4 regions of the Shewanella sp. 10N.286.52.C2 genome follow, and region 2 is predicted to be linked to each of the others. Evidence: predicted binding sites of a transcription regulator. Region 2 holds the regulator's gene; each other region holds the start of a gene.
The links. The regulator MetJ, encoded in region 2, represses methionine synthesis genes. The targets are predictions, from matches to a motif close to TAGACGTCTAGACGTCTA.

Region 1: metK (methionine adenosyltransferase) is a predicted target of MetJ. The motif match lies at 6,271-6,288, and genes of this name have one in related genera.
Region 3: serA (phosphoglycerate dehydrogenase) is a predicted target of MetJ. The motif match lies at 1,893-1,910, and genes of this name have one in related genera.
Region 4: metH (methionine synthase) is a predicted target of MetJ. The motif match lies at 3,047-3,064, and genes of this name have one in related genera.

The regions. Positions count from the first base shown of each region.
Region 1 covers NZ_MCTV01000046.1:105,353-113,349, reverse strand. Annotated here, with positions in the region: gene BCU94_RS15905 (S8 family serine peptidase) at 1-3,257, opposite strand, end outside; gene BCU94_RS15900 (winged helix-turn-helix domain-containing protein) at 3,464-5,548, opposite strand; gene metK (methionine adenosyltransferase) at 6,331-7,482, shown strand; gene BCU94_RS15890 (flavin reductase family protein) at 7,625-7,997, opposite strand, start outside.
Region 2 covers NZ_MCTV01000001.1:198,405-206,401, forward strand. Annotated here, with positions in the region: gene BCU94_RS00805 (bifunctional aspartate kinase/homoserine dehydrogenase II) at 1-1,838, opposite strand, end outside; gene metB (cystathionine gamma-synthase) at 1,901-3,061, opposite strand; gene metJ (met regulon transcriptional regulator MetJ) at 3,269-3,583, shown strand; gene BCU94_RS00820 (sulfite exporter TauE/SafE family protein) at 3,748-4,488, shown strand; gene BCU94_RS00825 (conjugal transfer protein TraF) at 4,550-5,740, opposite strand; gene BCU94_RS00830 (LysR family transcriptional regulator) at 5,863-6,768, opposite strand; gene BCU94_RS00835 (SDR family oxidoreductase) at 6,906-7,625, shown strand; gene BCU94_RS00840 (ABC transporter transmembrane domain-containing protein) at 7,975-7,997, shown strand, end outside.
Region 3 covers NZ_MCTV01000001.1:89,333-97,329, forward strand. Annotated here, with positions in the region: gene BCU94_RS00365 (curlin) at 1-75, shown strand, start outside; gene BCU94_RS00370 (response regulator transcription factor) at 326-991, opposite strand; gene BCU94_RS00375 (DUF2238 domain-containing protein) at 1,248-1,844, opposite strand; gene serA (phosphoglycerate dehydrogenase) at 1,996-3,225, shown strand; gene ygfZ (tRNA-modifying protein YgfZ) at 3,388-4,347, shown strand; gene BCU94_RS00390 (ABC transporter ATP-binding protein) at 4,553-5,221, shown strand; gene BCU94_RS00395 (ABC transporter permease) at 5,214-7,757, shown strand; gene BCU94_RS00400 (lipocalin-like domain-containing protein) at 7,871-7,997, shown strand, end outside.
Region 4 covers NZ_MCTV01000025.1:58,059-66,055, reverse strand. Annotated here, with positions in the region: gene BCU94_RS10000 (iron ABC transporter permease) at 1-900, opposite strand, end outside; gene BCU94_RS09995 (ABC transporter ATP-binding protein) at 942-1,829, opposite strand; cobalamin riboswitch at 1,947-2,119, opposite strand; gene BCU94_RS09990 (histidine phosphatase family protein) at 2,258-2,959, opposite strand; gene metH (methionine synthase) at 3,257-6,973, shown strand; gene BCU94_RS09980 (DUF5694 domain-containing protein) at 7,387-7,997, opposite strand, start outside.

The DNA of each region.
Region 1 (7,997 bases), on a different contig from region 2:
GCAAAAGGCGTACCTGTAACTGAATTAACGATATGCAATTCAAGCGGCTCAAAGTCTGTTGAACCGTAAGTAAAGAAGCCCTGAGTATCCAGCTCAATCTTTCCTAAAACAGTATTCATTTCAGCGCCTTCTGCAACGCTAAAGACTTGGTTAGCCTGTGCTCTTGCAACAATAGAACCATCATCATCTACCATTGCGTTATAGCCAATTTGCATAAAGTCATCGTTTACACTAACAACCATGAAATCTTTCGGTGCAGGGATCTGGCCGATACCACCTAAATCAGATGCGCCCACTGAAGCGATATAAACCTCTTCACCTGGTTGAGCGGTATAGGTTGGTGAAAACGCTAGCTCGCCAACTTCAGCATCTTGACCCATTGCCGCAAAACCAACATGAACAGAGCGGTCATTTGCTATATCGGTACACACATCCATGCCGGTAAGCCAATCAGAGTAACAAGACTCTTCAACAGCATAATTACCACCTTTAATCGGGTTAAATTGTGCAATTGGTTCGTATTGTTCTTTACCTGTGTGGCGGTCGGTTTGAATATGGAAACCAAAGTTTTGGTCAAAATCTTCTACGCTATCAAGCTCGTGGTGATATAGGTCTTCAAGACAAACCTGAGAAACGATATTTTTGCCATTATTGGTAAAATACGTTGGTAGGGTAGATTCTTTCATACGACCATTTGGGTTGGTGTAGTCATAAGCAACGCTGTAATCAATTACATATGTCGCTGGTTGACCTTTGGCATTTAACGCAATACGTGGCTGGTTTACTTGCTGCGCTTCATCCCAAATGTAGCCATCTGCAAAACTCTCATTCCAACCATTTTCTAAAACAACCGATTCAAAAAATAGGTCATAAGCAAATAGCTGTGGGCCACGCTCTTGAAAGTTAGCCAGTGCCACATCTGCGCGGTCGAATAAGCTTACGGCAATATTTAGCTTCTTACCTGAAACCGTACACATGGCATCATCAAAAATAGCGCCACCAACAGCTTTGATTTTATGACCTTTAACATTTTCTAAATCAGGTCTAACGGTACGGTTTTGTAAAATTAACGGATAAGCTTGAAAGGTTGTTTCAGTCTTAGAATCATTAATGAATGAAGCCACATAACCTTGATAACTGCCATTACCAAACTCATCATCAGGGTATAATTCACGACCCCAAGCTAAGTGATTCCATTCTGTTTGGAAAGTGTCTGGGTTCCAACCTAGATAAGTCGGAAACTCAATCGCGTTTGGGCGTTTAGTAATCGAGGTGCTGTGACGCGCTTTTACCATCCAACCAAGGTTAAGCTCAGGCTTACCTTCAGACATTAAGCTAATGTAACCATTTAGCTCAGTTGCTTTTAAGTTAGCGTCAGTATGATCCGCAGTGCTCATCAACGGCCATTGTGGCAGTTTATTAGCATCAACTATCATAGACACAGGTATAACCACACTTGAATTAGCAGGGATATTCACTGATTCAGGCAAGTTAAGTGTTAATGCTTCATGGGCAGCTTTATCACCGACCATTTTAAACGATAAGCTGTAGGTCTGAGCGGTATCTGAGACATTGCGAACAGTGATATTCTTATGAACTGTTTTAGTATCTGCAATTTCATGCATACCAAATTGAACGTAAGGTTGATTTGAAGCGCTTTCCCAAGCCACTAAAGGCGAGCTGATTGCAGCATCTAAATCTTCAACACCATGACCAATAGAATAGATTTCAGCAGGGGTAATTTCATCACTTTCTAAAATACTATCGATATTAGCAGTGTTAGCTAAAACAGCTTTAATTTCAGCAGGACCAAAACCTGGGAACTGACTTTTAATCACCGCAGCAGCGGCAGCAATTCTTGCAGCACCTGCCATAGAGCCAGAGCGCATACCGTACTTAGCTGCAGTTTCATCTGCATTGGAAATATGCACCACTGGCTGATTGTCAGTGAAAGTGACAATTTCAGGCTTTAACGTTTGTGAGCCACGCACTGGGCCCATTGCAGCCCATTCAGGTACAACAAGTGTTTCACCATCGTCAGCATAGTTTACTGCACCAACAGTAATTGCCGAAGTCGCACTACCTTCAGCTGAAATCCAGTTACGGTGTTTAGCTTCAGCGTCACCATAAAGTGAGTACTCAGCTAAATCTCCAGCATGAGTGACGACAGTCATACCTTGAGCTGATACACGTTCAATCATCAATTGCAGTAAGCTTACCGAGGCATTACCATCGATATCAAAAAATGCACCCGCGCCAGAAGCCTCTAGTAATGCAATATCGATACGGTCACTAATATCACCATCTTGGTTAGGGTCAAGAGCATGCTCAAAGGCTTGAACAAGTTTATCTAATGAAGGTCCTGACGCCGTAATATAAGTAGGGTCCCAACTTGCGCCCGATACGTTATAGACTTTATAAGCATGAAGTGATGCACCAGGTGCAAGTTGATGCACGATACTCGCAAGCTCAGTCCCCATGCCTGTAGGGTATACCCAACCATCCCAAGACTCATAGCTTAGGTTTTGATCGATTGGGTTAGCGTCATTACCGTAGTTTTCGCTTGAAAAATCCCAACCACCTGCAACTACCGCTGTAGGGAAGCCGCTATATTCAATAGCGCCATTTTCTAAGGCTTCTAAATAACTGCCAGCCGGTGGAGGCGTTTCAGGGTCATTATTTTCGCCATAAACACCTGAACCACCAAATATTGGTAAAGTGTAATCAATACCGGTAGAAATGATTGCAACGCTAACACCAGCACCAGCCGATTCATTGCCAGTATATGGAGTCAGTAAGGCGACTTCTTCATCGGCCATTACCGTAGCATTTTGCTGAACAGACTGAGTCGCTTCAGTTTGCTTAACGCTGCTAGTATTGCTGGCACTGAAAATACGTTGCACTGCATCAAGCGCCTTAACTTGAGCAACTGAGCCGCTTTGCAGTTCAACATTGATTATATTCGCAACTAACCCTGAACGCGCTGTTAATATTGCCTGCGGATCAATGGCTTTAATTTGGTTGAATACTTGATCTTGTAATTTGCTAACTTCAGCAAGGCGTTGCGTGTAATCGCGTTTATCACCTTGGCGCTCGATAGCTGCGGCATTTGTTAAATATAGAGTATAGGTCGCGCGTTCTTGCTGCTGAGCGCTACCATATGCTGATACTGATTCGGTCTGAGCATTCGCATGTAGAGCACCCGACAGAATGGCGGTTGAGACGCATAATGCGAGCGTGCATTTATTAAATTTCATTTCCATTCCTTCACGTTATTTTTTGTTATTCGGCCTTTTTCAGGCTCTAACCAATTAATAACGTGCAAGGAACATTGTCACAACAACCTCAGATTCATTTAATACTCATATTTATATCTGCGCTTGTCTAGCTTATATCTTTTAATTATCTTTTTTATTTAAATACAGGCATTTAACTACGAAAAACATAATACTAACAACACTAGTTAGAGGCGATAACCAACAACATCGGCCTCGTTAGCAACCTTTAATGTTAACAATAAAGACTGTTCATCAGCGCTTGATAAACCAAAAAACTTGCGCACTGTATTCGCTGGAAATGACATCACAGTTTGTATCTCGCCAGCAGCATTGATTCGTTGGATCAGGTCTTGTTTTACTGTGCGTTCGACGAAATATACAAAGCCATCTTCATAGTAAAATGAGCCAAAATCATATTTAGCTAAACGATCGGTAATCTGGCTAACTTCATTAGTATTGGCATCAAAACGCCAAATACCATTTAAATTAAACTTCGACATATACAGTATATCTGGGGACTCACCTTCAACAGCATAATTCCCTTGGCCAAACTTAATTGGCTGTAATTTATCATCAAGTGAATAACGATAAATGCCACTACTCTCATTTTCAGTGCCCTTAAAATAGATAGCCTTGCCATCTTTAGACCAACTGATGTTTTCGGCTGCAAGATCGCCAATATCAACTCTTTCAAATAGTTCCGACTGAATATTACCTAAATATAAGGTTTGTTTATCATTACGGTTGATGGTGACGGCAAACATCTCACTGGTGGGCGATACCCCCACGACCCCTGCATTCCCCATGCTTTTAGTCAGGTTTTTACTAGTGACTTGGTTATTTTTCCAGGTGGACCACAATTTTGAACGATTTGACAAAAATAAAATATCACCAGTCTTTTTTGAATAACGGGCATACATGTCTCGTGAAGATGAGGAGATTTTTCGCAGTACTTTTTGGTTTTGATAGCTCAGTTGTGCAATATACTCTTTTGAAATGTGCTCGCTAATAAATAGCGTCTCGGTCACATCGGAATAAGTGACGCTACTGATTAAGCCAGTAAATGGAATGGTATGCTGAACATTACCTAACAGATCAATTTTAGAAATCACTAAATTTGATCCTTCAATATGATTCACATAAAAGCTGTCATTTTGATAACTAAAGTCATAGTCAATAATACTGACACTATTCGCTATTAAATCAACAACATCACTTTCACCACGTTTTAATAGCAGGCTCATTTGAAGTGATGAACTTTTTTCTCTGATAAACGCAATTTCATCATTATTGGTCAATTGATGAGGCGAAAAGTCTACCTCGTTTTTACCGGGCTTGGTTAATTGTGTACTTTGCTTTGTCGACATCGAATATGAAAACAAAGCCACTCTATCAGTTAATTGCTTCGCAAAAATAAGTGTATCTTCATCATTTTTTGACCAGCTCAGTACTCGTTTAAATGGCAAATAAAAGCAGCCCTCAGTCACAAGATCATCGGTATTTTGCTGTAAATGCCTTACTCTTACTTGGCAAACACCACTAGCTAAAACTCGCACGTAAGCCAGTTTTTGATCGGACGGCGACCAAGCGGGAGAAGCTTCTTCACTATCGACAAACGAAATTAATTTCAGTGGCGAGTCATTGTTATTAAGCTCTTTAATATAAATTTTGCCCGGTTGCTGACCATTACGCCATTGCATCGCAAGGTATTTGCCATCATTGGACACGGCAATATGCTCTTCAACCCCTTCAAAATTGGTCACTTTACTTTTTATTGGTGACGCCAAAGCGGCTGCGGCTTCAGGCTCTGTAAAAGATTTGATAAATTGATAAGCGGAATAACTGAGTAGTATCACAAATGCGAGCACAAAAACTGCCAACACGGTATGTTTACGGCCAGCCTTTTTGTGAGTGATATCTGAAAGACTCGTCTCCTCATTAGCTGAAGAAATTAATGAAATCGGTAACACTAATTGGTAACCAAGTTTTGGTAATGTCAGCAGTAAATCAGCTTCAATATGTAAATCTTTAAAGGATTTTCGTATTAGCCATACTGAATTAGTGAAACCTTTTTCACCAACAGCTTGGTTACCATCCCAGATGGTATCAATTGCTGTTTGGCGAGAAACAATATGATCTGGACTATCAATAAACAGTTTCAGCAACTCAAACACTTTAGCCGACAACTTAATTGTCTTATCACCACAGCTTAAGGTCATTATGCTGCAATCTAACGTACACGGCCCTATTTGATACTGAAGTAATGCCATCAAGTCTCACCTAGTAATTTGTTATTATTATTATTTTCACTAGTCATCATAAATATAAATCAAATAAAAACCATTCTACGCACAAGTTGTTTGATACAAAATTAATTAAGCCACTGTTAATATAGGAATTAACCAGTGTTACAACTTGTATCGAAATATAAACAGTCACTTTATATAAATAAATATTATGAGTTATAGCTTGGTAGTATACAAAATAGCGTACCAGCTAACAATTACGTTTACATTTATTTAACAAGCGATTTGTGTTGATATTAGCGCTTTTTTTAGTGATAAATGCTAAAGGCACAGCAGCATTATTTAAAATACAACTTACTTGTCTGATTTTATTCAATAAAGACACGAGGTTAACCACAGTATTTTTTCAGAGCTTAGCCTCTCTTAAGGCTTATCAAACTCTGTATAGGTACAATAAAGTGGAATCTTGCTGGTTTACATAAGGCTTAATGACCATATTTCTAGTAAGTCAATAAGGGGGCCTCTATTGATAAGCCCAAATCCACTGGCTAAATAAATTGTTTAATTTAGCATACAGCCTTAAAAAATATCACCACAAAAAACACATTAAACTAATACAATCATAAAGATAAGCACAACTAATTCCTAAACAAGCTTTTAGGTTGAATTTAATTATTTGCGGCATTGCACAATTTTTGACTTATTATCGTATTGGGGGGTGTTATCATTTTTAAATTCGACTAAAATAGACGTCTAGATGTAGATACCTCTACACGTTCAAATTCAAAAAGACGAGATTTCCCATTATGGCAAACCACTTGTTCACCTCTGAGTCGGTCTCAGAAGGTCATCCAGATAAAATCGCTGATCAGATTTCTGATGCAGTATTAGACGCAATTTTAGAGCAAGACCCTAAAGCGCGTGTTGCTTGTGAAACTTACGTAAAAACAGGCATGGTATTAGTCGGTGGTGAAGTCACAACTTCTGCATGGGTTGATATCGAAGAAATCACGCGTAAAACAGTGCGTGAAATTGGTTACACTCATTCTGATATGGGTTTTGATGCTGATTCTTGCGCCATTTTAAATGCCATTGGTAAGCAGTCTCCTGATATCAACCAAGGTGTTGACCGCAGTGATCCTGCAGAACAAGGCGCTGGTGACCAAGGTTTAATGTTTGGTTATGCCAGCAACGAAACTGACGTATTAATGCCTGCTCCTATTACTTACGCTCACAAACTTGTGAAACGTCAATCTGAAGTACGTAAAGATGGCACCTTACCTTGGCTTCGCCCAGATGCAAAAAGCCAAGTTACCTTTGCTTATGATGAAGGTAAAATTGTTGGTATCGATGCAATCGTTCTATCAACTCAACATCGTGAAGATGTTAGTCAGGAAGACTTAATCGAAGGCGTAATGGAAACCATCATTAAGCCAGTTTTACCATCACAGTGGTTAAACAAAGATACTAAGTACTTCATCAACCCAACTGGCCGTTTTGTTATTGGTGGCCCTGTAGGTGACTGTGGTTTAACCGGTCGTAAAATCATCGTTGATACCTATGGCGGCATGGCGCGTCATGGTGGTGGTGCTTTCTCAGGTAAAGACCCATCAAAAGTTGACCGTAGTGCTGCATACGCAGCACGTTATGTAGCGAAGAACATCGTCGCTGCAGGTCTTGCAGATCGTTGTGAAATCCAAGTTTCTTATGCAATCGGTGTAGCAGAGCCTACCTCAATTAGCATCGAAACATTTGGTACCGGTAAAGTATCAGAAGACGTATTAATTAAGTTAGTTCGTCAACACTTCGAACTGCGCCCTTACGGCCTAACAGCGATGTTGGATTTGGCTCGTCCAATTTACCAACAAACTGCTGCTTATGGTCACTTCGGCCGTAACGAATTCCCATGGGAAGCGACTGATAAAGCTGAAATCTTACGTGCTGATGCCGGTCTATAATTAGCCCTCATTACAGTATGTAAAACTAAAAAAACCGTCAATTGACGGTTTTTTTATATCTATAATTTGCTGATTGATTCAACTTGGACTATTTCGCTATAGTTTTATTTCGCTACAGTTCTGCAGAGCACATAAACTGTCACTACTTACGAGTAAGCTTAACCTTCTCTCTGGTTAAGCAGTAATCACTGCCGGCCATTCTTCCTATGGCATCTAATTTGTCACTATCGATTCTAAAATCCTCAATGATGTCATCTTTAACATGAATAGCGACGACATTACCTAATATTAAATGGCCAGATAACGGTTCATTGCCCAAATCAATAATCTGATTAAGCTGGCACTCAAAGCTAATTAGCGCTTGCTTAACGAGACTCGGCTTAACTATAGATGCTGGGGCTTTTTCAATGTTGGCATACTCAAATTCATCTATATCCGCAGGAATATGATGGCAAGTTTCATTCATCACCGCTAAATCAGGATAGCTCACTGTATTGATGACAAATTCACCCTGT
Region 2 (7,997 bases):
CCTGAAAAAATACCGCCAACAGCTTCGATATTGTCGCCACTATTGCGTAAATCGTTTAGGGCATGCTGTACTGGTAAGCCAGCGCCGCAACTGGCATTGTAACGCCAAAATAAACGCCGGTTACTTAGCTGCTGCTTAAGCTCACGGTAAAAAGGTAACGGCCCTGAGCCTGCAAGTTTATTGGCGCTCACCATATGAATCCCTCGAGCGAAAAACTCTGGGTATTGTAAGGTTAAGCTGGCGCTAGCACTGATATCCAAGGCCACCAGCTCATCGCAGTCGAGCAGCTCAAGCTGCTCAAATAAACTAGGGTAGTCCCATGTTGTTGCTGTGGTATCAAAGTCATCTTGCCAGTTATTGGCATCTATTCCTTGCTGGCAAATGAGCGCCTCTTTTGAACTCACTAAACCCACAAGTTGCACATTGGCTTCTAGTTCACGGTTAAGCATGGTGGATGAGCGCTGAAATAAATCAATCCAGGCTTCACCAATATTACCGACCCCAAGCAATAATACCCCAATACGCAATCGCGGGCCTGCGCAGCGTCGGTGTACTTTTTGGGTGAGTAAATTAACCTGAGATTTAGGCACTAAGGTCACTAAACTCAAACCATCTTGATACAGGGGTTTGGCATCGCGACTTAATAATCGGGCAAAGCTGCGGCGGTAGTGCTCTGCATCAGCACTAACCAAAGCGACTAAACCTAAATCAGTATGAGCATGGATATCGCTAATTAATAGCTCATGACTATGTAGCTCCAGTAACGCTTGTACCTGCTTTTGGTTTTCAGCAGTGAATGCCAGTTCAACTTTATGATGGGCAGAGCACCAATATGCTAGCGGCGCAATACCGGCTTGCTCAAGTAATTTGAGTGTGGTTTGAATTAGCGCTTGCTGCTTAAAGCGAAACAGCACCACTTCATTTAAACTGGTAACCACTGGAGCGCTAGCTGACGAACTTTGGGGCGCAATAAGGGTAAAGTCAGTATGTGATGCGTAACTTGAGCGCACCGCGAGACTAACATTAGTATCAAATAAGGGCTGTAAAGTTCGGCTGTGCAGTACTGGCGAGCCGAGTTTAGCTAAACGATCGGCTTCAGCAAGTGACATGCTTTCAAGTAATTTGGCATCATTAATTTTATTCGGATCAGCGTTAAATACCCCTTCAACATCGGTCCAAATAGTCACTCGTTCAATGTCCGCTAAGCTGGCAATTAAGGTGGCGCTGTAATCTGAGCCATTGCGGCCAAGTAATAATGTATCCCCTTTACTGTTGGCGCAGATAAAGCCGGTGATAACTAACCGTGTATTTGGATTAGCATCCAGCAGCTTTTGGACTTTTTCGCGGGACTCATCAAGACGAATATTCGGCACAGGCCCTTCATCAGCCACCAGCAGTGAGCAGGCATCAATATTCGCGGCAGCAACGCCAGACTCTCTTAATAAGGCTGCCATTAATCGTGCTGACCAACGCTCACCAAAGCTTAATACATGATTGAGCTGAAATTCATTGCGCTCTTCAAGGGACAATAAACTGACTAATTGCGATTTATCGGTTGATAGGCGCTCACGTAAATCGCGCGCTTGTTCGTTTGAGAGAAGTTGCTCAATCAGGTTTTGCTGATAGCTCACCAGTACTTGTAGCTCTTCTTGCCACAAGTCACCGTTTTCTCTTAAGGAGAGTAATTTATATAAAAAGTTAGTACTTTTACCCGCAGCTGAAACAACGACTAAATCATCACTGTTGCCATGAGTCAGTAAAATATGGGCAACGCGGCGATAGCAATCTGCATCAGCAAGACTTGAACCACCAAATTTATGTAAATGACTGCGGGCCATTTTTCACTCCTTAAACAACATATACCAGCCTGACTACATGAATATAGCCAAGGGAGATTAACTTAAAGCGCAGCGACAGCAGCTAAGCCTACTTCAATATCGGCAACCAAGTCTTCAGCATCTTCAATCCCGACAGATAGTCGCAGTAAAGTATCTTTAATGCCAGCTTCATACCGTGCTGCAGGCGCCATTGCTCTATGGGTCATGGTTGCAGGTACGGCAACTAAGCTTTCCACTCCGCCTAAGCTTTCAGCAACACTGAAAATAGACAGTGCATTTAAAAAGGCGACCACTTCTGCTTCACCACCTTTAAGTTCGAAACTTAACATAGCGCCGAAGCCTTGTTGTTGCTTAGCTGCAATATCGTGACCTGGGTGGTCTTTTAAGCCTGGATAATACACTTTTTCGACAAGATTGCTGGCCTGAAGTACGTCAATAACTTGCTCAGCATTTTTTTGATGCTCGCGAATACGTACAGCTAAAGTACGAATGCCACGTAAGGTTAGGTAACTATCAAAAGCCGAGCCTGTTAGCCCTAAGGTGTTTGACCACCAGTGTAGTAACTCACCCAGTTCAGGGTCTTTTGCCACCACAGCGCCACCTACAACGTCACTATGACCATTGATATATTTGGTGGTGGAATGCATGACGATATCAGCGCCTAGCTCTAATGGCTGTTGCAAAATTGGCGATAAAAAGGTGTTATCAACCACAACTAAGGCATCGACTTTATGGCTTTGCTCAGCAATAGCTTTGATATCAACAACACGTAATAATGGGTTTGACGGCGTTTCTAACCACACCATTTTAGGTTTCTGAGCAATCGCATCACTGAGTGCTTGCTCATCTGTTTGATCAATCACCAGTAATTTAAATTGGCCTTTGTTGGCAAGATTTGTGAACAAACGGTAACTACCGCCATAACAATCGTGAGGCACAATCAGTAAATCATCGGGGCCTAATAAACTAGTGACCAAGGTAATCGCAGCCATACCGGTACAAGTAACCACCCCAGTAGCGCCATGTTCAAGTTTGGCAATGGCTTCACCTAACACGCAGCGCGTCGGGTTTCCTGAACGACTATAATCAAACTCTCTAGGGTTTTTATGGCCATCAAAAGAATAGTTTGTTGATAGATAAATCGGCGGGACTACAGCGCCGTATTGGGTATCTGACTCGATACCTTGGCGTACTGCTAGCGTAGCTGCGCGATGTTTGCTCATTGTAAACTCCTAAAGAATACACACTAAAGAGATGTCTAGATGGCTAAATGTACCTAAGCTAAGTCACATCGTCAATACAAATCAGCCGTTTAGACGTCTAAACATAAAGAAATCTATTTCCATTCGTTATAGAATAACCGCAATAATTTGACTGTTATTATTTAGCGGTTAAAATCTGCCACGAATCTATCGTATAAAGGTGAGTTAATGACTGAATGGAATGGCGACTATATCAGCCCATATGCCGAACATGGCAAAAAAAATGAACAAGTTAAAAAAATCACGGTATCCATACCTTTAAAAGTTTTAAAAGTATTGACTGATGAACGTACCCGCCGCCAGGTTAATAACTTACGTCATGCAACCAATAGTGAACTACTGTGTGAAGCATTTTTGCATGCCTACACTGGACAACCACTGCCAAATGACGGTGACTTATCAAAAGAAGGGCCTGATAGCATCCCATCTGAAGCAAAAGCTTTGATGGATGCCATGGGAATTGAGTGGGAAGATCTTGATTAAGTCAAGCTAGCGACTAGCGCTGAAGTACTTGCGCTAAAGTACTTGCGCTAAAGTACTTGCGCTAAAGCATAAGCCTGCTCAATTAATCAAACACTGCTCGTCATTTAACGCATCGAGCTCTCAAGCTGAGAGTGAGTTGCAGTATTGCGCCTAAAGAGTCGACAATGGAATTTATCGATCCGCAGACCTTGATGCTTGCATCGGTTATCATTTTTCTAGGCGCATTAACCCAAGGCCTTATCGGTTTTGGGCTTGCGGTTGTTGCCAGTCCACTTCTCTATATCATCGACCCACAATTAGTCCCAGCCCCTGTGATTATGATGGGTTTTTCCATCGCCTTATTGACCTTATTGCGTGAACGTACTCAACTGGAGTTTAATGGGCTGCAATATGCGCTGCTGGGGCGAATACCTGGTGGCTTTATGGGCGCAGGTTTATTACTGTTTGCCCCCCAAGCAGTACTGGGGTTAGCCATTGCCTTTATTGTCGGCGCTGCGGTGTTGCTGAGTATTTTTAAGATCACAGCGCCAGTAAATCGGCTTTCGCTATTTATTGCAGGTGTCTTGTCGGGGGTATTTGGAAATATTGCCGCCATTGGTGGGCCACCATTAGCGATTTTATTAGCCGGTAAAGATGCGCCGCAGTTTAGAGCCGCGCTATCGATCTTTTTTGTTTTCAGCTCAATGATCGCACTGATTATTTTAATGCTTGCAGGCTTAGTGGAAGAAAAGCATCTGTGGTTGTCATTGATGCTATTGCCATCTGTCATACTCGGAAATATTGCCGCAGGAAAGCTAACCAATAAGGTTGATAAAAATAAGACTCGCATCGCCACTATGGTGTTATGTAGCTTAAGTGCATTATTGCTAACCCTTAAGTCGTTAATTGAATTATCAGCAGGCTAGTCGATCATCTTTTTGTGGCAGATATAAATGCAACAATGATGACAGCTAAAAATGATAACGCTTAAAAGTGATAAGAAGTTTGCAGCACAGCGCCAATGGCATCATCACCATAGCTGCCGCTCATATCCAGCTTAAAGGCTTGGCCGATGGCAAAGCCGGTGCCGAAAGAGTAAATATCTACGCTATTATCTTTTAAGTCATGGCGGTAGCCCATGCGTAAAAACAGCCAGTCAGTGGCTTTAACTTCACCGCCCACTCGCCAATACTGCACCGCATCAAACTCGCTAAAACGGCTTTGCTCCACCAGATCAATATCCGTGGTTAAGGTGACTCTGGACCAATCATAAGCAGCTCCCACTGTGACTAACGGCTCAATTTGGTATTCAAATGTCCGTCCTTGAGCTTCAACTGTGGTTATTTTTTTACTGAATAAATTACGAGCAGACAGCCCTAAGGTTAAGCTTTCTGTTGGCTCAATAGCCACCCCAAGATCAAGGTTAAATAAGCTGTCATCATTTCGATATTTATCATCATCAAAATCATCGACATCAAAGTTATTGGCACTGGCACTGTAATGATAGGTATCAATGCGTTGAAACTTAGGTGAAATCCCAACTTTTACAGGCATGTTAACTATAGATAGTGGAAAGCTTAACGCCACCCCAAAATCTGTGACTCCGGCGGCTAATACAATGCCTTGAGAGTCTAAGTCAGTGAGATCTGCAGGAGGGTTGGCGGGATCGAGATTAGTCAGCATATCAATATCACCTTGAGCAATATCAGCAACGCCCATAGCGTCAAGATGACTTTTGTAAAATAGCGCCATTGGCACGGTTTGAGTTGGCAATACTAATGCTGCGCCAATTGCGGCTGATACCGAGGCGTTAGTGCCGTTGAGGGCATTTAAATTAATAACTAAATCATCACGAAAACCAGCAATATCATCAGTATCATTGCCGTTTATGGCCGTTTCTAAGTCATCAAAACTGTCTTGTAGTGAGTCAAACTTATCAAGCATATTGTCGCTATCATCCACTTCAGCAGCCACAACCGGTAACAGTAAGGAGAACTCATTGGTTTTTGGGGCGTAAATAGCCAGTAAAGCGGGATTAATAAAACTTGCGCCGATACGGCTAGATGAGGCTACACCTGTACCGCCCATGCTATCACTGCGAGCTTCAAAATAAAGCTGACCCGCTTGCGTATTTATCGCAAACAGCAGTAAAAACAATAGCAGCGCTAAGGATCTCATCATTCACCATTTTCATTTTTAATTATCTAATAAAGATAGTCGAAAAAATTAAAAATAGGCTTCAATCCCGTTAGACTTTTACGGCATAGATGAATTTAATCAGCCGTTTTTTAAATGTTATTTTATGAATCAGGTAGATAGCGCTTAAAATTTTCCATGGTGAATTGAATAAATTTTTTCAGCCTTTCTGGTTGGAATTTATCTTTATGGTAAAGCATATAAAAAGGCGTGTCGGGAATATGCCAATCATTAAACACATTCACTAATTGACCCGCTGCAATTTCATTAGCGCAATATAAATAAGGTAATCGCACAATGCCATTTCCTGCTAAGGCGCTGGCTTTCATAGCGCGGCCATTTTTACACTTAAAACCGCCCTTAATGGCAACGTCTACAGCTTGAGCATCTTGCCTATGGCCAAAGCGCCAATGGCTGATCGAGCCAGTAATACACAGGTGATTATTAAGCTCGCTTGGATGCTGCGGTTGACCATATTTCGCTAAGTATTCAGGGGCGACTAAAGTGCGGTTTTCGATATCCATCAGCTTTCTGGCCACCAAGCTTGAATCTGCCAGTTCGCCCATGCGAAATACAATATCAAAATGGCCCTCGATTAAATCAACCCGCTGGCTACTAAAATCAAGATCGATGGTAATTTCAGGATACTGTTTAATAAAATCATTCACCAAGGCCACTAAAATATCTTCACCAATCACCCCGCCAACGCAATTAATGTGAATATTGCCCTGTAATGTTTCAGCGCTGTCTAATGTCATTGCCACCACCTGATCGATTTGCGCTAACGCTTGCTGGCATTGCAACAGCAATTGCTGACCTTGCTCTGTCAGTCTTTGGGTTCTGGTGGTTCTAATAATTAGGCTAACACCAAGAAATTTTTCTAAACTTAATAATTGCTTTGATAAATGCGAACGTGAGCAGCCTAAGACCTGTGCAGCTTCAGTAAAGTTACCTTGCTCAGCAATCACCACAAAGGCTCTGATATCAATCAAATTTATGTCTAAGTTCATAATAATGTCTATTTTAGTTTGTGGTCATCAACAAGTTATTAGGAGCCACAGGTAAACAATGATGTTCTTTGTGGATTATATATCAACAATGAGCCATTACCTATAATGGACACAACTTAACGAACGAGGTAAAAATCATGAAATCACTTGTTGTCATTACTGGCGCATCATCAGGTATTGGCGCCGCTATGGCGAATGCATTTAGCGCTAAAGGTCACCCACTACTTTTACTTGCTCGTCGCGTTGAACCAATGCAAGCACTTAACCTGCCCAACAGCTTATCTGTTAGCGTTGATGTTACTGATGCTGCAGCGATGAAAACAGCGATTGCGACTGCTGAAGCAAAGTTTGGCCCTGTTGGCTGCTTAGTCAATAACGCTGGCGTAATGCTACTTGGTCAAGCAGATGTACAAGATCCTGCCCAGTGGAGCCAAATGCTCAACATCAATGTGATGGGCGTGCTTAATGGTATTCACGCTGTGCTTGCTGATATGAAAGCCCGTAAAACAGGCACTATTATCAACGTAAGCTCTATAGCGGGTCGTAAAACATTCCCTAACCATGCAGCATATTGTGCCAGTAAGTTTGCTGTGCATGCGCTAACTGAAAATATCCGCGAAGAAGTGGCGATGGATGATGTGCGAATGGTGACTATCGCTCCAGGCGCTGTTGAAACGGCCCTGCTTAGCCACACAACCGATGAAGATATTAAAGCCGGCTACCAAGAATGGAAAGAGTTCATGGGCGGCGTTATCGAGCCTACAGCAGTTGCTGATGCGGCTGTATTTGCCTTTGAAATGCCGCAAAATGTTTGTGTACGAGAAATTGTCTTAGCGCCAACTCGCCAACAACCTTAAGAATATATCAAGTCTAGATAGGTCTACATTTCAGCTAAAAACCATGAGTTATTACTCATGGTTTTTTATTATCTTTGCATTAATTTTAATAAGCGGCCTCCCTTTACATACTCCACGCGTACCTCATGCAAACTCATTCTCTTATCCCTCGTAATAATGCCGCCATTTCTAGCAAACTCGCTGCATCTGATTAAAAATCAGTTTAACCCCAAGATGTTATATTGATTGCTTAATATTTAAACTAAGTTAGATTAAGGTAAGGAAAACTGACTAAAACAAGCTACGCTTAAATCATTGGTTTATTGATTGCTTAGTCGTTACGCATTGCGATAAAAAGGACATTTTTTGTATGCAGGAAAACTTCAGTTTATT
Region 3 (7,997 bases), 110 kb from region 2:
CAAATTGGCACTAATGATATTGCCACTGTAGTCCAAACCGGAAACTTTAATTCTGCAGCAATTTACCAGAATTAATTTATAGAAAATTTTCTTACTGAATATAGGGAGCACATTGCTCCCTATATATTTACTTTAATATCTCCTCCACTGGCAAAGCTTATTGTTTTCATTACGTTAAGCTAATTCTGTGCAATTTTATGACATAAGCTCATAAATTAATTTTACACGATGAAATAATTGCCGAAACAAACAAAAAAACCAGTTACAACTAGCAACTGGCTTAATAACATCTCTAAATTATTTTAAAGCGGGTAAATAACCTAAGTTAAGCGAACTCAAAATGGGCTTGATAAGTTTGTGCCCAACGCAGTAACTCGACCCGATTGCGAGATTGGGTTTTCCTAAAGATGGAAGAGATATGTGCCTTTACCGTGTGCTCACTAATGCAAAGCCTGTGGGCTATTTCTTTATTCCTTGCACCGCTTGAAACTAGCTGAATAATGGTTCTTTCACGATTAGTGAGCATTTGCAGCATTGCGATAGTATCTGGGGGGATTTCTGTATTAGCATCAAGTTTTTGTACTAGTCGGCGGAAAATTTTGCTAATTAGCGGTCGATCATACCAAAGCTCATCAGCTACCATTTTACGTAACCCGGTCAACATTAAATCCATACGTTGGTCGGCATAAAGTAAGCCTCTTACACCTAACAATAGTGCAGACTCCTGATCTAACGAGCCCCGTTCAACTTGATATAAAGCGACAGGGACATGATTAACTAGCCGTGATACCAACAGCGGAATGCCTTTGCTATCCAGCGCGGCCCCCTTTTGGGCGATCAAATAGAAACAATTAGTATTATGTTCTACTTCAAGTTCACTAGGGTGTTTCACTACCCTGGTTTTTAACCCTATCGACTCAGCTAAAATAGCCAAGTTGCAAGGCGCTGCAACCTGGTGTAAGAAGACTAATTCATCAATATTCGAATTCATCACTTTTCTCCCTGAAAAGTATTCTGTATCTCTCGGCTATACGAGTTTCTTCCTGAAACATTGATAACATAATAACAACATAATGCAATAATAGTACATTTTAACTAGCCCATAAGGCATTTTAACTAGTCTATAAAGTATTTCTGCAATACTTAAGTACTCATTAATAGATTAAGTGCTCGCAAACCAAGCCGTTACCAAAAATAAAACAAGTAAAAATAAACTTAACAGTCACAAGATCTATAAATGTAGCTGATTAAAGTGATGCTAACTGCTTATTATGTACCTTTGTGAGCAAGACTAATGCACTAATACCACCTATAAGTGCCATAAACATATCTGACTGTGTATCCCACACATAGCCTTGAGTGCCTAAAAACGCCTCCGCATTCTCACCTGTTGCAGCTGCAACCCACCACTCAATAAGTTCGTAAAAAGCAGAAAATGCCAATACAAAACAAACTGATAGAAACTGACACCAATAGCCCGGTTGTAAGACGTGATTTCTTAGCATCACCTCTCTTGCCAGTATGACCGGAATAAACCCCTGAGCAAGATGGCCGATTTTGTCATAATTATTACGTTCGCTACCCATCACATCAGCCAACCAATCAAACAGTGGTACTTCGGCATAGGTATATTTAGCTCCGACCATGAGCACGCAGCAATGTAACAAAATCAATAAGTAAGCTAAGGGTGTTAGGGGGAATTTATTACGGGTAAAAAATAAGATGGGTAAGGCGATTAATGCTGGCAGTGCTTCTAACCACCAAGTAAACATATCTTTAGGTGAACTCACCGACCAAACGAGCACGACAGCAAAAATAACCACCCATATAACTTTCTTATTCACTATACATTCCCTTTAGATGATATTGTTCTAAACCAAGATCACAGTCTTTAGCCATCTAGCCCTCTACAATGGCAATAAATAATGCTATTTTGGTTGCGCATTAATGTCAGCATAACATAAGCATAACTATTGATAAGAGGGTACCCACACCATGGCAAAACACTCGCTTGACAAGGATAAGATTAAAATCCTGCTGTTGGAGGGCGTCCACCAAACTGCAGTCGATGTACTTAAGCGTGCAGGTTATACCAATATTGAATATCACAAAGCTTCCCTTCCTGAAGACCAGTTGCTGCGCTCAATTAAAGATGCTCACTTTGTCGGCCTGCGCTCGCGCACCCAATTAACCGCTGAAGTGTTGAACCATGCTGAAAAACTAGTCGCGATTGGCTGTTTCTGTATTGGTACTAACCAAGTTGATATTGCCGCTGCTGAGAAGTTAGGCGTACCCGTTTTTAATGCGCCATTCTCAAACACTCGCAGTGTTGCTGAGCTAGTGTTAGGTGAGATCATCATGCTGATGCGCGGTATTCCTCAGCGTAACGCCCTTGCCCACCGTGGCGGTTGGTTAAAAAGTGCCAATGGTAGCTATGAAGTGCGCGGTAAAACCTTAGGGGTCATTGGTTACGGCCATATAGGTACTCAGCTGGGTATTTTGGCTGAAACCCTCGGTATGCGGGTGGTATTTTTCGATATTGAAGACAAGTTGCCACTGGGTAATGCCAGCCAAATCCATTCAATGGAAACACTATTGAATGAAGCAGACGTTATCAGCTTGCATGTACCAGAAACTGCGCAAACTAAAAATATGATTGGTGCGACAGAGTTTGAACAAATGCGTTCAAAAAGCTTTTTTATCAATGCATCACGGGGCACTGTGGTTGATATTGATGCGCTTTCTGATGCCCTAAAGTCAGGCCATATTGCAGGCGCTGCAATTGATGTATTCCCAGTTGAGCCTAAGTCAAATGATGACGAATTTATTAGCCCACTACGTGGACAAGATAACGTCATTATTACCCCGCATATTGGTGGTAGTACTGCTGAAGCTCAAGAAAATATCGGTATTGAAGTCGCGGGTAAGCTGGCTAAATATTCTGATAATGGCTCAACTGTGTCTGCGGTTAACTTCCCTGAAGTGTCATTGCCACAACATAAAGGCACCTCGCGCTTATTGCATGTTCACCACAACCGTCCAGGTGTGTTGATTAAAATTAACCAAGCGTTTTCAGAAAAAGGCATTAACATTGCTGCGCAATATCTACAAACGACTGCAGATATTGGTTACGTGGTCATGGAAGTCAATTCAAACCAAGCCGAACAAGCGCTGGGCGAGTTAAAAGCAATTGAAGGTACTATTCGTACCCGCGTATTGTTTTAATTCAAGCTAAGTCGGTGAACGATTTAACCTTAGGCTTATCTCGCAGTTAAATTGTGAATTAAAGCTATCTTCAATTAATTGAAGATAGCTTTTTCTTTTGAGCCTCACTGAATTCCGTTACACTCAAAGCTTATCTTTGTTGCTCACCTTAGGGATCATTTTATGACACTCGCAACCACACAGCCAAACTGGGATTACTTAACTTCAACGCCCGACTTACTGGTTTCAAACTTAAGCCACTTAGGTTTAATTGAAGTGACCGGTGAGCAAGGTAAAACCTTTATTCACGGCCAAGTCACTACCGATATCGTATCGCTGACAGAAACTCAGTGGCGCTGGGGCGCACATTGCGATCCTAAGGGTAAGATGATTGCTAGCTTTAGAACCTACACAATTGCTGAAAGCCTTTTTATTTTAATGCCAGCATCAGTATTACCGCTAAGTTTGGCCTCATGGCAGAAATATGCGGTGTTCAGTAAAGCGGAATTAACTGATGTCACTGCTAAGCAAGTTATTTTAGGCTTTGCTGGTACGAAGGCTGCAGAGTTTATTGAGCAGCAATTTGGACGGATTGAACATGAAGTTACTCACGCTGAAGGCGCTATTATTTTAAAAGATGCTGAGCGCTTCATAGTGATTACATCAGCTGAAAAAGCGCAGCAATTAGTCACAGCTTCAAATCAACCACTATCTAGCCACCAAGCTTGGCAAGCATTAGAAATTCAAGCCGGTTACGCCAATATTGACGACAACCACAGCAGTGAGTTTGTACCACAAATGTGTAATATACAGGCGGTAAACGGTATTAGTTTTGAAAAAGGCTGCTACATGGGCCAAGAAACCATTGCCAGAATGAAGTACCGCGGTGGTAATAAACGCGCCCTGTATATTCTATCCGGTAGTGCCTCTGAAACTGTCAGCAGTGAAACTCAAATTGAAATTGCCTCAGAAGATGGCTTTCTTCGAGCGGGTAAAGTTATCGAAGCGGTTGAATTTAATGGCCAAGTGCTATTAACCGCAGTATTGGCTAACGATACGCCAAATGATGCAAAACTAAGAGTAAAAAATGACAACCAAAGTGAGCTAGTGGTGAAGCCGCTACCTTATTCGTTAGAAGATTAACTTAAACGGTTATATGGGTTAAAGCCAACAAAGGCTGCTAACCGTAACATTAAATAAAGGCTGATGGATGAGGTTACTTCTCATTCTTCAGCCTTTTTTATTATTTCAAAATCAACATATAAACGGGTTATTTCAATGAAAAGTCGATCTAAGTAATTTTATTTGTCGTATGATGATGTAATTACAAGTAATACCAGAGACGCTAATGACAGCAGTGATCACCCAACTATCGCAAGTATCCAAAGGCTTTAACGATGGCGATAGACTCCATCAGGTGCTTAACTGTGTCGATTTATCCCTGCATCGTGGTGATACCATTGCGCTAACCGGCCCCAGCGGCACGGGCAAAAGCACCCTACTTAATATCATTGCCGGTTTTGAGAAAATTGATTCTGGTCAGTTACAACTCATGAACCAACAAGCAGCGCAGTGGCAAGATAGTCAATGGAGCCAGTTTAGGCGCGCCCAACTTGGTATTGTCTTCCAACAATTCAACTTACTCACCCCGCTTAATGTTATCGATAATATCCGTTTTGTATTACAGCTTAATAATCAAAAGTGGAGTGATTGGGGCGATGAGCTTATTACGCAGCTTGGGATTAGTGACATTTTAACAAGACCTGTTGAAACCTTATCGGGTGGTCAGCAGCAACGCGTTGCCATTGCCAGAGCGTTAATCCACAAACCGGCATTATTACTAGCAGACGAGCCAACCGGTAATTTAGATGAAGCTGCAGGTCAGCAAGTAATGGAGCTAATGTGCCAGCTTACCATGGCTGCAAATACCACGGTGTTGATGGTAACCCACAGTGAAACCTGTGCGGGCTATATGAAACGCAGGTGGCATTTAGAAAAAGGCCATATTCATGAGTAATCAGGCTCAAGACATCACTGTCAAACAATGGCTGTTGTCACTAAAAATCTTCTTTGCCCACTACCGCCATTCGCCATTACAAGCTGGTGCCATTCTTCTCGGTATCCTCCTCGCAGTCACCTTGCTAATAGGCGTCAAGTCTACCAATGAAAATGCAGTAAGAAGTTACAGCGAAGCCACCGAACTATTAAGTCAACGGGCAAGCTTGTTGATCACCCCAGCCGCAGGGCAACAACTCATTAATGAGCAGGTCTATTTCCGATTGCGTCAAAGCGGGATCAGTAATGCTTTAGCTGTGATTAATGGCCTTGCAGTCGACGATAAAGGGCGGCGCTGGCAAATTCAAGGCAGCGATTTATTTGCTGCAGTTAACTTACAAAACCATTCATCTGAAGCTCAAACGAATACCAACAGCAAAACGCCCATTAATATTCCACTGGATAAGCTATTAGCAGGCAGCAATGTGTTGTTAATGAGCCAATCCCTAGCGGATAACATAGCAAAAGACGGGTGGTTTTATTTACAAAACCCACAAGATAAAGCCGCTAACACTATCAAGCTCGAAGTGATCAGTGTCGATGATGATTATGGCTTAGGTAATGCCATTGTCGCTGATATCTCTTTAGCGCAAATCCTATTAGACCAACCCAATAAGCTGTCTTATATTGCTTTGTTTGATCCTGCTGAGCCACTGATTGAGCAAATCAATAGTCAAAATCTATTACAGCAACAGGCGAGTATTACAGAACAAGATCAAGGCCAGGCGCTACAAGAGCTTACCCGTAGTTTTCACTTAAACCTTAACGCCATGAGTATGCTGGCTTTTGTGGTAGGGCTATTTATCGCTTATAACGGCGTGCGCTACAGTTTGATGAAGCGGCAAAAATTATTAGTACAATTACTGCAATTAGGGATTAATAAGCATAATGTGATGCTAGCACTGGTCGCTGAGCTCATTGTGCTGGTGATCATTGGTGCAAGCTTAGGCTTTATTCTGGGGCTGCAACTCAGCGTCTGGTTACAACCTATGGTCGCCATGACACTAGAGCAGCTTTATGGCGCTCGGCTAATGCCCGGCAACTGGCAATGGCAGTGGTTTGCCCAAGCCATAGTGTTAACCTTGTTTGCCGGTTTACTCGCCTGCCTGCCACTGTATCGACAATTAACGCAACAACCCCTCGCCCGAGCTGGCACCAAACATAATCAAGCAAGCAGTTTGCTGGTCACCCAACGCTGGTTGTTTGCCATCGCGATAGTGGCATTAACCATTTGCGCTGCACTGTTTCCGTTTACTGAGCAATATCAATTTAGCCTCGCACTGATGGGGATTGTTATTGTCGCTATCCCACTATTGCTGCCATTAACACTGCATTATGTCAGTAGTAGTTTGGCTAAGTATTTTCCGGCAGGATTATGGCAATACATGATGGCAGAAACCAAAGAGTTAATCGGGCCGTTATCGTTAGCCATGATGGCGATGCTATTGGCGCTAACCGCGAACATTTCGATGAATACCCTAGTGGGCAGTTTTGAAGTCACCTTAAAAATCTGGCTTGAAAGCCGCCTTCATGCAGATTTATACATGCGCCCGTCAAGCGAAAACATCACTGATATTGCGTCTTTCTTAGAGAAGCAGCCTAAGGTCACTGGTATATATTCACAGTGGACAGTAAATAGCAGTTATCAAAATATGCCCGTTGAACTTGTGAGTCGCGATTTGTATTCAACTAAGATTGTCAGTTCGCTAAAACAGCAATCAGATGACTTCTGGGCTGAATTTACTCAGGGTAATCAGTTGATGATAAGTGAGCCCATTGCGATTAAATACAAGTTACAAATTGGCGATAGCTTTACATTGCCAATCATGTCAGCAAAAACGAATCAACACCCCGTGACCATTGGCGCTATCTTCTTTGATTATGGTAACCCTAAGGGTCAGGTCGTAATTGGTAATACACTATGGCAACAATTACAATTGCCCAAGCAAGCTAAAAGTATCGCTGCCAGCTATGATGGCGATATAAACGAGCTTGAACAATCACTCGTTAATAGCAAGCTAATTTCAACAGCGCAAATGTATAACCAAGCCAAAATTAAGCAGCAAGCCATAGCCATGTTTAAGCAAACCTTTTCTATCACCATGGTGCTCAATAGCCTCACCTTAATGGTGGCTGCCATTGGATTATTCAGTGCATGCTTAATGCTAACCCAAGCCAGACAAGCACCACTAGCCAAACTATATGCCCTTGGGGTGAGCAAAGCACGCTTGCGCTTTATGATGTTCATTCAAATGCAGTTTATTGTATTACTCACCTGTTTAGTGGCGCTGCCAACAGGTGCTGTACTGGGTTACTTACTGATCAACAAAGTCACTTTACAAGCCTTTGGTTGGAGTATTGCCATGCTATGGGATTGGCAAGCTTATGCCCGAGTGGTGTTAATTGCGCTGTCTACCAGCGCCGTTGCCATCGCGATCCCACTTTACTGGCAAACCCGTAAATCACTTATTCATAACCTTCAGCAAGAGGCTTTATAATGTATAACGCCCCGATAACCAGCGCCATCAAAAAGCGACAGATTGACCCAGTGCTAAAGCTACGACAGTCAGCTTTTATCGCAATATGGTTACTGTTAGCTTGTCTGAGCCAAATGGGTTGTCAGCCTAATTCAACAGCAGAGTCAGATAACAAAGCCAGTATGGGCAGCCTATTAACGCAAGACGCTGACAGCCTTGAGCAATACGCCAAAGTACTGCCAGATCATCAACTCAATTTCC
Region 4 (7,997 bases), on a different contig from region 2:
CAAGCCAACAAAGCCAATGCCGCCGCAACTTGCCACCAGCGTGGCGGTGATTAATGAACACAAAATAAGCATAGCTAAGCGAATTTTGGCGACGTTAACCCCTAAGGAGTGCGCCGTTTCATCCCCCGCTTGAATGGCTAATACCTGACGCTTAAAAGCTAAAATAATTAATATGCTGCAAACTACCACCACAGATGGGATAACCAGGCCTGCCCAGCTAGCTTTAGCAAAGCTGCCCAAACTCCAAAATAATACTGAAGCCGCCGCTTGAGGGCTTGAAAAATACAGTACCAAACTGGTTAGCGCGCCGAACATGAAAGAGGTGGCCACCCCAGACAATAGCATCCGCTCAACTTGGCTAGCACGACCAAAACCAGATAAACCTAATACCAACAGCACAGATAAACTCGAACCAATAAAAGCGCCAATTGGTAAACTAATGGATGACCAAGACCACCAGGCATCATTACTGAATAAGCCTGAACTTAAAATGGCATTGGCAAGATGACCAGAAGACTCTCCTAACCATTGCAGCACTAAGCCTTGGCTGCCAAAAAAGCTCAGCACTAATACCGCCCCAAATGACGCCCCAGAGCTAATACCAAATAAATAGGGATCCGCCAACGGGTTACGTGTCACCGTTTGCAATACACTGCCCGCAAGCGCCAAACCTGCGCCTGCCACAAAGGCTAAAATAATTCTTGGAAAACGCAGCTCAAACACAATCCGCTGCGTTAGTGAATCTGTTTCACCTGTACCTAATGCCAAATTAGCAAACAAGCTAACGACTTGTTCAAAACTGATATTAGCAGCGCCGAAACTTGCCGCGGCGATTGGAGTAACTAAGGTCACTATGGCAGTAACAAACAGCAGTAGCTTATGCTTAAAACTTAAACTCATCTGCTTTGCTAGCTTCACTGATTGTGTGGCATCAATGGCTGTCATTTATCGCCCTGCCCGTGGTTTGATTGGCCATGTTTTTGTTCAGAGCTTGGATATGCGTTTTGCTGCGAGCTTTGACAAGTGTTTTGATTAGCATTGTCATAATGACTTTGATAACCATAAAAATAAGTAATTAACGGTTTACCGTGCTGTGGGTGACTTGATATTTGGCAGCAAACATCAAACACGTTCCCCAAAATGGTTTCTGTTAATACTTCATCAGGTAAACCTTGAGCGATGCACTTTCCTTGATCAAGTAACAGCAATCTATCGCACATTGCGCTGGCTAAATTAAGATCGTGAATAGAGGCAATCACGCTAATGCCAAGTTGCCTAACCAACTCAAGAATTTGGATTTGATAGCGAATATCTAAATGATTAGTCGGCTCATCAAGGATCAATAACTGCGGCTTTTGCACGATAGCCCGTGCAATTAATGCCCGCTGTTTTTCACCGCCAGATAACTGCTCATATTGCTGCAAGGCTTTGTGCTCAAGACCCACTTTAGCCAGCGCCTTGGCAATATCATCTGCATCTGCTTGGGTATTGGTTTCAAAAAGGCCTTTATGGGGCGTTAAGCCCATAGAAACCAGTTGATGGGTGGTCATATCAAAATAATGGGGTGACTCTTGCTGCACAACGGCAACCTTAGTGGCCAATTGTTTATGAGAAAAACCATTAATATTATCGCCAAATAAGCTGATTTTGCCAGCATCAGGGGTGATATAGCGATACAAGCAGCGCAGTAAGCTGGATTTACCCGCACCATTAGGGCCAATAAGCCCTAGCATTTCACCACGTTGCAAGGCAAAACTGACTTGAGAAAGGATCTCATTGTCTGCAACTGACCAGCTTAGCTGATCAACTGTTAATGCCGCAGTAGTCAAGATACTACCCCTGCGGTTATCCAAGAGGCATGTTTAGCCACATCTGGGGTTTTAATACTGATCACGATACAAACTCCGCCTGAGTTACCCGCTCAAGTTGTTGTTAGGTGCTGCTAATTCAGCAAGAAAAACTAAGCTAGGTATCTGACTTAATGGCATTCATTAATCACTTATCTTACAAGTGATGAGATGCTATTTTACAGTTGCGGGTACAGTTCGAGCTAAACAGCATTTAGGCTAGTTCTCGATTCCCTACTCATTTAGCGAACCGCTTGATACTGGTGTTGCTTAAAGCATTTCACACAAGCACTCAACTGCAGCTAAATTGACTTAATTTGAAATTTTATTGCACTTAATAAATGCGGCTTATATTGTACGGTATATCTGCCTAAGTGAAGTTAGTTTTTTCTGCTAATTTTAGGCTAAAACTAATTATTCCAGTTTAAACGATAGACGGGTTTAGTCGATTTATCATCAGCTTCAGGCCAAAACACATCAATGGTTACCGTCGCGGCATAATCTATATTCAGTTGTCCATATAGCCCTTTACAGCGCTCAAGCCCTAACACCAAAGCGATAATATGACGGATAACTCCACCGTGAGTCACTACCAGAGCAGTGGCTGATGCTGTTGCCTTAGCACTATTAGCCTCAGCAGTATGAGCTTTAGCCAAGTTGTAAGCTTGCAAGGTTATTTGCGCAAAAGCCTGCGCCACCCTTTGTTCAAATTCAGCCATGGGCTCAGCTTGGGGCGCGCCATGCTCCCAAGGGTTATCCCAATAGGCGTCTAACGCTTTAGCGCTATGCTGATAAAGCTCTGCAAAGCTTTTTCCGTCCCACAAGCCAAAATCAATTTCCTGTAATTGAGACATTATCTCAACCTGTAAAGCTAAATCAGCACTCACTTGGTTTAACTGCTGCGCTAATTCAGCGGCAAACGCATGGCAGCGCACCAAAGGCGAACTGTATAGCTGCAGTGATGGCAAACAACCTAATAGCCCTAGCTTAGCCGCACTCTGGTGCATGTTCGTTAGCCCCAAATCAGTTAGCGCCACATCGGTTTTACCCCGCAAAATACTGTCGCCCTCACATTGGCCATGGCGTAACAATATTATCTTAGCTTGCTTCATCTAAGGAGACTCCATCGGCCGTTTCAATTGGCTTATGTTTTTAGTGTGAGCAATGGGCTTGCTCTTACAATCTATTTAAACGTATTATGGACGTCTATACGTTTAAATGTCCAAACAAAATATTTTAAGATGAATTTTATTACAGGGGATTTCGCATTATTCTGCCCTATAAAAGCATAAATAAAGGTATGCTTATTTCATCTAAAACCGTTAACACAATCCACTAACTACTTAAGTTAGCGTGTTATTTAACGCTCGATTAAGTGATTAGCATAAAAGCAATTAAGGTAATACGTTATGGCGAAGTCGACTTCCTACAGTCAGGTACTTGAACAACTTACAAATACGCTAAAACAGCGCATAGTTATCCTCGATGGTGCCATGGGCACAATGATTCAAGACTACAAACTGGAAGAAGAAGACTACCGTGGTGAGCGTTTTAAAGACTGGCACTGTGACGTAAAAGGCAACAACGACATGTTGGTGCTAAGCCAACGCCAAATCATTAAAGATATCCACACTAAATACCTGTTAGCGGGTGCTGACATTATTGAAACCAATACCTTTAATGCCACCACGATTGCTATGGCCGATTACGACATGCAGTCGTTGTCAGCAGAAATTAACCTTGAAGGCGCCAAAGTTGCCCGTGAAGCCGCTGATGACGTTACTGCGCAAACGGGTATTAAACGCTATGTTGCAGGAGTGCTTGGGCCAACCAACCGCACTTGCTCTATCAGCCCAGATGTGAACGACCCCAGTTTTCGTAATATCAGCTTTGATGAGTTAGTCGAAGCCTATGTTGAATCAACCCGTGCATTAATTGATGGCGGCGCAGATATCATCATGGTCGAAACCATCTTTGATACCCTCAACGCCAAAGCCGCATTATTTGCCATCGAATTAGTGTTTGATCAAATTGGTGATCGTCTACCTGTGATGATTTCAGGCACCATTACTGATGCTTCAGGTCGTACCCTAACTGGGCAAACCACCGAAGGCTTTTACAACTCACTGCGCCATATCAAACCATTATCCATTGGCCTTAACTGCGCCCTTGGCCCAAAAGAGTTGCGTCCCTACGTTGAAGAGTTATCACGGATTGCAGAATGTTATGTTTCTGCCCACCCTAACGCTGGCTTACCTAATGAGTTTGGTGGTTACGATGAAACCCCAGAAGAAATGGCCGAAGTGATCAGTGATTGGGCACGGGAAGGCATGCTCAATATTGTGGGTGGCTGTTGTGGTAGTACACCAGCGCACATTAGTGTTATTCGCGATGCCGTTATCAGCCATGAGCCACGTGTCATACCTGATATTCCCGTTGCCTGTCGCTTATCAGGGCTTGAGCCATTAACCATTGATGGCAACTCATTATTTGTTAACGTCGGCGAGCGTGCCAACGTTACAGGTTCAGCCAAGTTCCTGCGCTTAATCAAAGAAGAAAAGTTTGAAGAGGCCCTAGATGTCGTGCGTGAGCAAGTTGAAAACGGCGCACAAATCATCGATGTCAACATGGATGAAGGTATGCTTGATGGCGTCGAGTCGATGAAAAAGTTCTTGAACTTAATCGCCTCAGAGCCTGATATTTCTCGGGTGCCTATCATGATCGACTCATCAAAATGGGACGTGATTGAAGCTGGCCTTAAATGCGTTCAAGGCAAGTCGATTGTTAACTCCATTTCGATGAAAGAAGGTGAACAAGCCTTTATTCAGCAAGCCACCTTAGTGAAACGCTATGGCGCAGCCGCTATTGTGATGGCATTTGATGAAGATGGCCAAGCCGATACCCGCGCCCGTAAAACCGAAATCTGTACCCGCGCCTATCGCATACTGGTTGATGTGGTTGGCTTTGCCCCAGAAGACATCATTTTCGACCCGAATATATTTGCCATTGCCACCGGCATTGACGAGCACGATAACTACGCCGTCGATTTTATTGAGTCCATTAAAGACATTAAAGCCACTCTACCCCATGCAATGATTTCTGGCGGTGTGTCAAACGTCTCGTTCTCGTTTCGTGGTAACAACCCAGTCCGCGAAGCCATTCATGCGGTGTTTTTATACCACGCGATTCAAGCGGGCATGGACATGGGTATCGTTAACGCAGGTCAGTTAGCCATATTTGATGACATCGACAAAGACTTAAAAGAAAAAGTCGAAAATGTGGTACTGAATTTACCTTGCCCCGTTGCCGACTCAAGCAATACTGAGCAACTACTAGATGTTGCTGAGCGTTTTCGTGGTGACGGCAAACAAGTGGCTAAAAAGGAAGACTTAGCTTGGCGTAGTCTGCCCGTTAATGAGCGCTTATCCCACGCCTTAGTGAAAGGCATTACTGAGTTTATCGACCAAGACACCGAAGAAGCGCGCGCCGCTGCCACCCGCCCACTTGATGTGATTGAAGGGCCATTAATGGATGGGATGAATGTGGTCGGTGACTTATTTGGCTCAGGCAAAATGTTTCTGCCGCAAGTCGTTAAATCAGCCCGGGTAATGAAAAAAGCCGTGGCTTATTTAAACCCATACATTGAAGCGGAAAAAGTTGAAGGTCAATCAAACGGTAAAATTTTAATGGTTACCGTAAAAGGTGACGTGCACGATATTGGTAAAAACATTGTCGGCGTGGTGCTAGCCTGTAACGGCTTTGAAGTGTTCGACCTAGGCGTCATGGTGTCAGTTGAAAAAATCCTCGAAGCCGTAAAAGAGCACAATATTGATATTATTGGTATGTCAGGGCTTATTACCCCAAGCCTTGATGAAATGGTACATAACGTCAAAACCTTCCACCGAGAAGGGTTAACCATTCCGGCGATTATTGGTGGTGCAACCTGCTCGAAAATTCATACCGCAGTAAAAATTGCCCCACATTATCCACATGGTGCAATTTACATTGCCGATGCCTCGCGCGCAGTGCCTATGGTGTCAAAACTGGTAAATAACGACACTCGCCAGCCCACCATTGATGCAACCTATGCTGAATACGACATCATGCGTGAAAAGCGGTTATCACAAACCAAACGCAAAACCATAGTGTCAATTGACGCTGCCCGTGAAAACCGCTGTAAACACGATTGGGATAACTACACCCCATTTAAACCGAACAAATTGGGCCGCCAAGTATTTGATGATTACCCACTAGAAGATCTAGTGGATCGCATCGATTGGACGCCGTTTTTCAGAAGCTGGGAGCTGCATGGTCACTTCCCTGAAATTTTAGATGATAAAATTGTCGGTGAAGAAGCCCGTAAGCTCTATGCCGATGGTAAAGCCATGCTTGAAACCATCATCAGTGAAAAATGGCTTACTGCCAAAGCGGTCATTGGCTTATTCCCTGCCAATACCGTTAACCATGACGACATTGAGCTATACACAGATGAAACACGCACCACGGTTGAAATGACCACCCATCACTTGCGGATGCAGCTTGAACGTGTGGGCAATGACAACTTCTGTTTATCTGATTTTGTCGCGCCAAAAGACTCAGGCGTCGCCGACTACATGGGCGGCTTTGCTGTCACCGCAGGCCACGGCATTGATGAACATGTGGCACGTTTTGAAGCCAACCATGATGACTACAACGCCATTATGCTTAAGTGCCTAGCCGACCGTTTAGCTGAAGCCTTTGCAGAGCGTATGCATGAACGGTTACGAAAAGAGTTTTGGGGTTACGCTGCAGATGAAGTATTGGATAACGAAGCCCTTATTCGTGAAAAATACAAAGGTATTCGCCCAGCACCTGGTTACCCAGCCTGTCCTGATCATACTGAAAAAGGCTTGTTATGGGATTTACTAAAACCCGATGAAACGATTAACCTTAATATCACTGAAAGTTATGCCATGTTTCCAACCGCTGCGGTATCAGGTTGGTACTTTGCTCACCCGAAATCACGTTACTTTGGGGTGACCAATATTGGCCGCGATCAAGTTGAGGATTATGCCAAGCGTAAAGGCATGACATTGGCTGAAGCGGAGAAGTGGTTGGCACCCGTGTTGGATTATGATCCTGAGTAAGAGTGACCCTGAATAGAGAGTGATCCTGAGTAATCATAAGGTTACTCTTTAGGTTTCCAAACTTCGTTTGGATTAAAAATGTGGCCACTAGGCCACATTTTTTATACCTGGCGTTTAGCCTTTAAGGTATCGGCTATTATTCTAAAATCGCACCTTCATGGTTATCAATTGCCTGCCGCAGGCTTTCGTGCAAGCACAGCTGTGACACGCTGCACTCTTTATATAAGTCAAAAGGTCCCTGAAAGCTCGGCCATGACGAATAACATCCTTGTTAAACGGCCAGTTCGGCATCCATGCCGCTCGCTCAGAACGTTTCACACTGTGAAACTTCGCCATATCATGGACGGTCACAGCCGCGCTTACACCTGATATTCAATCTCTTCGATTTGGGTTTATTTGTGGCGATTGAGTATTTACTTTGATTCTGACCCAACATATTCAGTTACGTAGTCAGAAAACGGTATTACTTCAACACCTATCATTTTTGAAAGGTATTCTTCGAAAAATACCCGATGAGATGCACCTACAATAATGACAATTCGTCCGCCAATCTCACTCGCAACCACTCTCATGATGTGAGACACCATATTTAGGTTTCTAACTTCCCATAAAGCAACTCTAGCTAACGCAGGTTCAACATCTAAATCTTTATCAACAAACATACTCCACTCTTGCCCAATAACTTGAGAGCTTTGTTCAGGGCTATTCAACCAAAGGTATAAAGGCAGCCAATCCCCTGTTTGTATTGCGTGTTTTTGCAAAGCTTGAGATTTAGTTATAAACGTACTTTTTTGAAGTTCATTTCCTGCTTGGGATTTACTATAAGATGGCATTAACCTTTTAACCATGTCTTGATACATATCTTTATCAAGATGGTCATCAATAGGGTAGATCGTATTTATGCCCTCACTTAAAGCTAAGTTAATTGCGATATTGAGTGTTTCATTATTTTTTGTAGCACGCGCATTAAGATAGGCTTTTAAATCTGAGGACAATTGAGAAGTGTCATTTTCTGTTAATTTTA